Regions from separate parts of the Pelorhabdus sp. sgz311001 genome, predicted to be linked through region 2. Evidence: riboswitches for the same ligand, from Rfam matches in the RefSeq annotation. Region 2 holds a riboswitch; each other region holds the start of a gene.
What was found. Region 2 has a riboswitch for glycine ahead of AC0MXB_RS06805 (amino acid permease). Riboswitches for the same ligand answer to the same signal wherever they lie in the genome.
Positions count from the first base shown of each region.

Region 1: another riboswitch for glycine. It lies ahead of AC0MXB_RS10200 (ABC transporter substrate-binding protein); the one in region 2 lies ahead of AC0MXB_RS06805 (amino acid permease).
Region 3: another riboswitch for glycine. It lies ahead of gcvT (glycine cleavage system aminomethyltransferase GcvT); the one in region 2 lies ahead of AC0MXB_RS06805 (amino acid permease).

Region 1 is NZ_JBVXUT010000003.1:316,649-319,928, reverse strand. Features, by position in the region: gene AC0MXB_RS10205 (methyl-accepting chemotaxis protein) at 1-887, shown strand, start outside; glycine riboswitch at 978-1,050, shown strand; glycine riboswitch at 1,063-1,161, shown strand; gene AC0MXB_RS10200 (ABC transporter substrate-binding protein) at 1,333-2,499, shown strand; gene AC0MXB_RS10195 (acetyl-CoA C-acetyltransferase) at 2,894-3,280, shown strand, end outside.
Region 2 is NZ_JBVXUT010000002.1:157,890-161,169, reverse strand. Features, by position in the region: gene AC0MXB_RS06810 (ATP-dependent helicase) at 1-1,136, shown strand, start outside; glycine riboswitch at 1,305-1,382, shown strand; glycine riboswitch at 1,386-1,462, shown strand; gene AC0MXB_RS06805 (amino acid permease) at 1,583-2,965, shown strand; gene AC0MXB_RS06800 (ECF transporter S component) at 3,051-3,280, shown strand, end outside.
Region 3 is NZ_JBVXUT010000004.1:155,814-159,093, forward strand. Features, by position in the region: gene gcvPA (aminomethyl-transferring glycine dehydrogenase subunit GcvPA) at 1-181, opposite strand, end outside; gene gcvH (glycine cleavage system protein GcvH) at 183-572, opposite strand; gene gcvT (glycine cleavage system aminomethyltransferase GcvT) at 575-1,675, opposite strand; glycine riboswitch at 1,847-1,934, opposite strand; gene AC0MXB_RS11775 (amidohydrolase) at 2,055-3,280, opposite strand, start outside.

The DNA of each region.
Region 1 (3,280 bases), on a different contig from region 2:
GTTCAGGCAGTCAGCTTAGGGAAAGCGCGGATCAATCGGCGCAGGCTTCGAATTTAGTGGCTCATTCTATTACGGAAATTGCTGGCGGTATGGCGGCAACGGCTGCTTCGGCGACTCATATCGCTGAAATTATTGATAACATGTCGAATCGCACAGCTCAAATAGCTGAGACGGCTCAAGCTGCTGCGGGAATTGCTCAAAATACGGCGAAAGAGGCTGAAATTGGTCAGAAAGCGGTTGGACAGGCTGTAGGGCAAATGGAACAGATTAATTCGGGGTCACAAGCAGTAGCCGCCGCGATTGAACAATTAGCAAAAGGCTCAGATGCAATTCGTCCGATCGTGGAAATGATTTCGGAAATTGCTGGTCAAACGAATTTATTGGCCTTGAATGCCGCAATTGAGGCGGCTCGTGCCGGCGAGCAAGGCCGTGGGTTTGCCGTCGTAGCGGAAGAAGTAAGGAAATTAGCTGAGCAATCCAATCAGGCTGCCCAGAAAGTTACTTTACTGATTCAGGAAAATCAAACGAATATGGATCAGGCGATTGCTGCGGTACAGCTTGGTACAGAAGGGGTGCGCGTTGGTCGGGAAGTCGTGAATTCTGCTGGGAAAACCCTGGAAAATATTATGATAGCCATTGTAGCTTTATCAGAGCAGATGAAGGGGATTTCTGATTCGATCCAAACAATGGCGGATCATAGCAAATCAGTAGCTAAGGAAATTCACGGTGTCGATACCGTGAGTCGTAAGACAGCCGCGGAAGCTGAAACTGTTTCTGCCGCTACAGAGGAACAAGCTGCATCTATGGCGGAAATTGCATCGGCAAGTAAACGGTTAGCTGATCTTGCTGTAGATCTAAAGACAGCCGTAGAAAAATTTTCTGTGTAATTTTATATTTAATTACACTTGCATATTAAGCTGTCTTGTTTTATAATTATAAACGTTTTCGATGTACACACTAAAACTACATATTTCCGGATGAAGTTTGCGAGAGAGAGGCTGAATCAGCCCGCCGAAGGAGTAAAACTCTCAGGTACTCATAAAATTGGGTGATATCGTAAAGGGACGGGACTCTGGAGAGATCCGAGCGCATCGGACGCCGAAGGTGAAATACAGCAGAATTGCTGGCAAAGCTCTCAGGCAAAAGGACAGAGACAAAAAGTGCGAATGTGTTTAGTTTGTTTTATTCGTATTTTCTTTGTGATTCCAGAGTCAAATCATAGCTGATTTGACTCTGTTTGTTTTTGGGGGAGCTTTTTGGCATCGCTGCATGTAAGGTACATCGCAGATCAGTAAAGAAAGCAGCGATAGCTGTAAAAGGAGAGATTTTGAGATGGGGAAAAAATGGTTTCGGAGTATGACAGCGGCGCTTTTGGTACTGATGGCAGCCAGTTTTTTAGGGGGCTGTGGCGCTAGTTCTTCCAATGAAGTGCAAATTGGTCTACTGAATGAATTAACAGGCGGCAACGCTACCATGGGAAATTCTACTACGAATGGTGCGAAGCTAGCGATTAAAGAAGCGAACGCGAAAGGTGGCGTCTTGGGAAAACAAATTAAAGCCGTAGTGGCTGATAATAAAAGCGAGCCGTCTGAATCGGCTAATGCCATGACGAAACTAGCGACACAAGATCGTGTAGCAGCTGTTACCGGTATCTTTTCTAGTTCTAACGCCATTGCCGCTTCGAGCGTAGCTGAGTCGGTAAAAGTACCGCTGTTGGCAGTGGGGGCGACAAATCCCAAAGTAACAGTCGACGAAGGCACTGGTAAGGTAAAGGATTATACTTTTCGAGTTTGCTTTATTGATCCTTTCCAGGGGACCGTTGGCGCCAACTTTGTTTTAAATAATTTGAAACTGAAGAGCGCTGTTATTCTTGTCGATAACAGCAGTGACTATAGTAAAGGGTTGGCCGCTTTCTTCAAGAATGCCTTTACTAAGGGTGGCGGCGCCGTGCTTGCTGAAGAAGCGTATTTGCAGAAAGATCAGGATTTCAAAACGATTTTGACGAAAGTAAAAGGATTACATGCTGATATTATTTATGTGCCTGGTTATTATGAAGAGGTAGGCAAGATTGTAAAACAAGCTAGAGAACTTGGAATCACATCGCCCATGCTTGGCGGCGATGGTTGGGATTCGCCTAAACTCGTAGAGATTGCTACGCCAGAAGCGCTTAACAATACTTATTTCACGAACCATTATGCGGTTGATAACACAAATCCCACATCGCAGGCTTTTGTGGCTGCCTATAAACAAGAATATGGCCAATCGCCTGATGCCATGGCGGTACTTGGCTATGATGCAGCTAATGTTCTGATTCATGCCATTCAGCAGGCTAATAGTTTAGAGCCGGCGAAGATCCGTGAAGCTTTGGCGGCGACAAAAGATTTTGCTGCAATTACGGGAAATATTACATTGAATGCGACGCATGATGCCGTAAAAAATGCGGTAATCATCGAAATGAAAGATGGCAAACAAGTCTTTAAAGCGACAGTCAATCCCTGATTTAGCGATAGACGAGAATATAATACAAGAAATTTTGTAAAAATAGGAGCAGCAGGAATGATTTAGAATTCCTGCTGCTCTTACATATTTTGTGAAAAAATATACTTGATAAGACAGTGAACTTTTTGGAGAATTATCGGGAATTGCAGTATGTAGACAGAAATGACGAAAAACAAGACATAATACGAACAAAATAATAGACATATTAGACAAAGTTGTCATTTTAATTTTCAGATTATTTGAAAGAAAACGTATATTTTGAACGGTTTTTCTGCAAATAAAGCCAAGTCTAATTTTTGTCGGAAAAGCTGGTATGGATCTTGCAATATAAAGATGGTGAGAGCCAAAGGGACTCTTGCCAGAATAAGAGAGAAAACTGTGAGGGGGTATTTTAATGAAAGAAGCAGTTATTGTGAGTGCTGTACGTACGGCTGTTGGCAGTTTCAATGGTTCATTGGCGTCACTGTCGGCGGTAGAACTGGGGGAAATCGTAATTCGTGAAGCCTTGTGCCGAGCAAAAGTGAATCCAGAGCTTGTTGATGAAGTGATTATGGGCAATGTATTGCAGGCTGGTCTTGGCCAGAATCCGGCAAGGCAGGCTGCTGTTAAGGCGGGGATTCCGAAAGAAGTTCCGGCATTTACTGTAAATAAAGTTTGCGGCAGTGGTTTAAAGACGGTGAATCTAGCGGCACAGGCTATTATTGCCGGCGATGCTGATATTATTGTAGCAGGCGGCATGGAAAGCATGTCGAATGCACCCTATCTGTTAGGCAATCAGGCG
Region 2 (3,280 bases):
GTATTGCTATTTTATATCGCAATAGCTCATCGGCGATTATCCTTGTGAATGAATTGGAGCGAGCCGGTCTTTCTTTTGCCATGCAAGATGAGGACAAGCGCTTTTTCTCTCACTGGGTCGTGGCTGATATTTTAAACTTTATGCGACTCAGTTACTCTGATAAACGAATTGATATTTTTGAAAAGATCTTTGCGAAGATGAACGGCTATATTACGAAGCAGCAGCTGGAAGCCGTAAAAGAATTGGGAAATCACGAGTCGGTATTTCAGAATTTACTCCGTCATGTGCCGCTGCAGGACTATCAGTGGCCGCTTATTGAAAGTTGCCGGGACGTAATTATTTCTTTAAAAGAAAAAAAGCCTCTGGCAGCCATTGCGGCAATTCGCCATCAGCTTGGTTACGACAAGGCCTTAGATCGAATGTGTGACCGACTGGGGTTTCGCAAGGAATATCTCTTGGGCATTTTAAACACACTCGAGGAGATTGCATCAGGACTTGATAGTGTCGAAGCCTTTGCCAACCGCTTGAAACATCTAGAAACTGTGACTAAGCAGGCGAGACAGAAAAAAGATCATCAAGTGACTCTGTCGACCTTTCATAGCGCGAAAGGAATGGAGTTTGACAAGGTCTATATGATTGATTTAATTGAGGGAATTATTCCTGCCGCCAGCGATGTAATGGAGAAACAGCAAGGAAAGCCAGCTGCTATGGCCGAGGCGGTTCGTCTCTTTTATGTAGCTATGACGCGAGCTAGGCACCAACTTCAATTGATCACTTATGAGAAGCGGGATCAGGAAAAAGTCAGTGAGTCGCAGTTTGTTATGGCCATACGCCATATGGTAACGCCGCCCAAGGCGCCATCGCCGCAAGCGTTGCAGCCGAAGCGTCAGCCAGTGAGAAGTCCCTTTGCAAGCACGCGGCTAGTGCCAACTCAGCCAGCAAAAGTTTTATCGCCTACCGCCATTCGTAAGCGCGAGGGGCTGAAGGTAGGGGCTAGGGTCAGACATGCCCGGTTCGGTGAGGGCCAGATTACGGCGCTCAATGCGGTGAGTCTCGATATTAAGTTTGCCGACAAGGTGAAAACTTTAGCAGTTGCCGTGTGTTTAGAGGAAGGCTTTCTGGAGCCTGTTCGCTAAAGTAGCGATCAAAGATATTGGCTGGGACAGTAAGCTATTGGCTAACGCTAAGGATTTATTGTAGCTCATATACGCACAGAAAAGAAAAATGTTTGTTTAAGGTTGACAATTTCTATGAAGAGTGCTAAAGTATGTAACTGTACTATCAAAGTGAATACCGAACTTCGTATGAAGGTAACGGGAGAGAGATTAGCAATAATCCGCCGAAGATGTTATGCTTTCAGGCAAAAGAACCGTTACTGGACGAACCTCTGGAGAGCCTCAATTGAGCACCGAAGGAGCAAGCTGATACTAAATCAGTGAATCTCTCAGGTAAAAGGACAGAGCAGACAAAGCTATTTTCTTGCTGTTTTATTTTGAGGCCAAATTTTTATAATTTGGCCTCTTTCTGTTTTTCTCGAGGCTGGTATTTGGCACGTAGTAACAGAAGGGAAGGCGGGATACATATGTCAGAAGAACAAACTTTATCACGGGGGCTGAAAAATCGTCATGTTCAGCTGCTGGCCATTGGCGGGGCGATTGGAACAGGCTTGTTTCTCGGCTCAGGTCGTTCGATTCACTTAGCGGGGCCATCGATTTTATTTGCCTATATGATTACAGGCACGATCTGTTTTTTTGTAATGCGGGCGCTAGGCGAATTGCTACTGTCTAACAGCAAATATCATTCGTTTGTGGATTTTGTCCGCGACTATATGGGTAACGGCGCTGCCTTTATTACGGGTTGGACGTACTGGTTTTGTTGGATTTCCTTGGCGATGGCCGATGTGACGGCCGCGGGGCTGTATATTCAGTATTGGTTTCCCAATATCGCGCAATGGGTTCCCAGTCTCATGATTTTAGTTGTGCTACTGATTATGAATTTGACGGCGGTAAAGCATTTTGGTGAAATGGAATTTTGGTTTGCTTTGATTAAAGTTGTGGCGATTTTAGCACTTATTGTAATTGGTTCGTTTATGGTTATCAAAGGGTTTGCGACTGACGCTGGCCCGTCAAGCTTTGCTAATCTGTGGAGCTATGGCGGCTGGGTTCCTAATGGAATCAGCGGGTTCATTCTGTCTTTCCAAATGGTGGTATTTGCGTTTACGGGCATTGAATTAGTTGGTTTGACTGCAGGGGAAACGGAAAACCCCGAAAAGGTCATTCCGAAGGCCATTAATCATATTCCGCTCAGAATTATTGTATTTTACTTTGGCGCTCTCTTTGTCATTATGAGTATTTATCCCTGGACGGCGCTCAGTCCGGCAAAAAGTCCTTTCGTGCAGGTTTTCTCGGCGATCGGGATTACCGCGGCAGCAACGATTGTTAATTTTGTTGTGTTAACTTCGGCGGCATCGGCTTGCAATAGCGGTATCTTTAGTACGAGCCGCATGGTTTATGCTTTGGCACGAGAAAGTAATGCACCAGAATCGATGAAAAAATTAACCTCCAATCAAGTACCGGCGAATGCTACGCTCTTTTCGGCTTTCGTTATACTATTAGCCGTGATTCTGCAATATATTATGCCAGAAAGCGTCTTTGTCTTGATTACCAGTATTTCGACGTTCTGCTTCATTTTTATCTGGGCGATGATCACGATCTGTCATTTGAAATATCGTAAAACGCGACCAGAGCTTGCGGCAAAAAATAAATTTAAAATGCCACTGTACCCTGTGATTAATTATATTATTTTAGCTTTCTTTGCCTTTGTATTAGTCACCTTGGCATTAAATGAAGAAACACGCGTTGCTCTGTTTGTGACGCCAGTATGGTTTATTATGCTTGGCGTGATTTATAAAGCCGCGAAGAGCAGAACGAAAGAAGCCGAGGATGGAGAAAGCAGTTTAGCTTAATTTAGGGATTTGCCTATTGTGTAAAGTTGTTTCGTGTGATATGGTAGATAAATATTTTATTTTTCGATAAGGCAGGCATTTTAACATGAGACAATCTTCAAGGTATCAAACGAAACAATTAGTTATGGCAGCTTTAGGCATCGCTCTAGTGTTTATTTGCACTTCTTTTGTCAATATACGCTTGCCCATTGCGGCAAATGGCGGACTCATTCATTTAGGCAATGTACCGCTTTTTATTATGGCAATTCTTTACGGTCGCTGGTTCGGCGCTGTAGCTGGCGGCATTGGCATGGCTCTGTTTGATGTAGTTGGCGG
Region 3 (3,280 bases), on a different contig from region 2:
CAAGCTGCCGTAAATGACTGGCAAGCTCGTGCTCCGACAAGGGCGCTGGCAGGGGCAAATCACCTTGCAACCTAACACGCTCTGGCACATCTTCAAACAAATCAGCGATCTTAGAAGCGCCAATCGCCTGAAGCATCGCCTGACGGTCTTCTTCCGTATGAGGCAAATAGCTCCAGGCCATATTAGTGGCCCCCTTCGGCCGCAAGTTCTTCGTAGGCTGTACTGTCTAACAGAGCGTCAAGTTCAGCCAAGTTGGAAATTTCTACAGCAACAATCCAGCCTTCACCGTAAGGATCTTGATTGATCAATTCTGGCGCATCTTCTAGCCCCATATTGACCTTTACGATTTTCCCGCTAACTGGCGCATAAATATCCGAAACAGCCTTTACTGATTCAATGACAGAGAAACTGTCACCAGCTGTTAGTTCGCGACCTTCTTCTGGCAGCTCGACAAACACAACATCACCTAACTGTGCTTGTGCGAAATCGGTTACACCAATATAAGCCATATCGCCTTCAACCCGAACCCACTCATGATCTTTCGAATACTTTAATTCTGCTAGAATGTTCATCATTATTTCTCCTCCCGTTTATAAAATGGTTTTGAAATCACTTGGGCAGCAATTTTTTTACCACGAATCTCCACAAAAAGCTCCTGACCGATTTGGGCATACTCACTGTTGATTAAAGCCAGTCCGAGATTTTTATCTAGGGACGGTCCATAAGAGCCTGTTGTAATCTGGCCAATTCTTTCTTCGCCGCAAAAGACGGGATATTCCGCTCTAGCCACACCGCGGCCGACCATTTCAATCCCCACCAGTTTGCGCTGCGGCCCCGTTTGTTTTTGCTTTGCCAACACTTCTTTCCCATTAAAATTTTCTTTATCAACTTTTACAAAAAAGCCAATTCCCGCCTCGATCGGCGTAATTTCTGCGGTCAATTCATGACCATATAAAGGAAAGCAGACTTCAAAGCGCAGTGTATCGCGACAACCAAGACCTGCTGGCAAAAGCCCCATAGGCTTACCAACTTCCATGATCGCTTCCCATAGATCGGCAGCATCCTCAGGTGCGCAGTATAATTCAAATCCATCTTCGCCGGTATAACCAGTGCGAGACAATAGTACCTTCTTGCCTGCAACAATCACTTCCGGCCAAAACCAGTAATAGGTGAGATCCGCTAAGGGAGCATCCGTCAGGTTGGCAAGAATCTTTTTAGCCACAGGCCCTTGCAGCGCCAGTTGGGCTGTCTGATCTGACAGGTTTTCTAGCGTAACAGCAAAACCAGCCTTATTTTCTTCCATCCAGGCCCAATCCTTGTCAATATTCGCCGCGTTCACTACCGCCAGATACTGCTCAGCCGAATATTTATAAATAAGCAAATCATCAACAGTGCCGCCGTCGTTATAACACATGGGTGAATAAAGAATCTGGTTCTCTTGTAATCTCGCTACGTCATTTGTCACTACTTTTTGCAAAAAATCTAGAGCATCTTTCCCTGTGACCAGAAATTCTCCCATATGGGACACATCAAACAGTCCCGCCTTCGTCCGCACTGCCAGATGCTCTTCTTTAATCCCGCTGTACTGAACTGGCAGCGACCAGCCGCCAAATTCCACGATTCGACCACCATAACGCAAATGGGTTTCGTAGAGAGGGGTTCGTTTTGCCGTCACTTACATCACTCCTATCATTTTAATGAAGAAAATACCATTGATTTTAGAGCACACAAAAAGGACAGAGAACAACAGTGTAGTTTCACTCTTGTTCTCTGTCCTTTTACCTGAGAGATTTACTCCTGACGGAGTCCCCATCGGTGACACATCGTTGTGTGCTCTCCAGAGTCTGGTCCGGCTGCAGTTTGTTTACCTGAGAGTTTGAACAAAGCTTTGCTCCTTCGGTGCGCCTCGAAGGCGTCTCTCCCGCAGTCATCATTCCTAGTTATAAAGTTTTAAAATAGTAAAGCTGTAAAACCGTCTTTTTTTAAGTATATGAGAGGAAATATTTTCTGTCAATTCACTTCGTTAAAAGATTTCTTATCAAATTGAGAATATTCTAGCCTTCCAGCCGTTCATAAACTACCTCGCCATCAATCATGGTAAGGTCCACTTGAATATCCATCAACTGTTCCTCGGGATAAGCTAGAATGTCTTCGGAGAGAACAACAAGATCAGCCAGTTTTCCCACTTCAATACTTCCCTTGATGTTTTCTTCAAAGCTCGCATAGGCGCCGTTAATCGTGTACAGCCGCAACGCTTCTGCCACAGTAATCTTTTGGTTAGCGCCAATCACTTCCCCGGTTCGTCGATCCCGGCGATTGACAGAGCCGTCAATGCCGCGCATCACACTCTCTTCGCAAGTTGGCGCATCACTACCGATTACCGGTCGCAGCCCCGCGTCAATATAGCTTCTCGCCGCAAACATATAATCGGCTCTATCGCCATAGTAACGGCGATAGTCACTACCGTTAATCGTCATAAATGCCGGATTTGAGACAGGAATAATTGCAAGGGAAGCCATACGAGCAATCAGCGCTTCATCAGTTAAAGCGCAATGCTCAATACGGTGGCGACAATCCTCACGGGGATACTTCGCCGCTGCCTGCTCATAGCCTGTAAGCATCATTTCTACTGCCAAATCGCCTACAGCATGGGCTGTCATTTGACAATTCGCCGTATGTACCGTCGCAATCATAGCGTTAACCTCATCCTGGGTCCAGGTCAAAATTCCTGGCAGCTTCTCATTATGACTGTAAGGCTGGCGGGTCGCACAGGACGGGCCGCTAGTACCGCCGTCAATCATAATTTTCAACGTACCTAGTTTAAATCTTTCGTCGCCAATCCCGCTTTGCAGTCCCAGCGCCAAAAAATCATCGCAGAGTTTTTTAGAAAAAGGCTTACCAAAAACACTGTGCAGCATCGCATAGACCCTAGGCTTGAACTCCCCATTATAGCAAGCTTGCTGCATCAACTGAAATGATTGTGCGCCAAATTCACCGGGATCATGAATCGATGTAATGCCTGTTTTCAAGAGTAAATCATTGGATTTTTTTAGAGCCGCCCGCATTTCTGCATCACTATAGACAACCTTAGACCAAAGATAAAAATTTGTCGTTTCTTTCGTCATGCCTGTAAGGCGACCATTTTCAACAACAACTTCATTTTTCGCAAACTTAGCCGCATCGGCCGGGCTATGAATTCCGCCAGCTGCTAGTGCCAACGTATTATACACGCCCATATGACCGCAGACTCGCATACACTGCACGGGATTTTCTGGCGCCG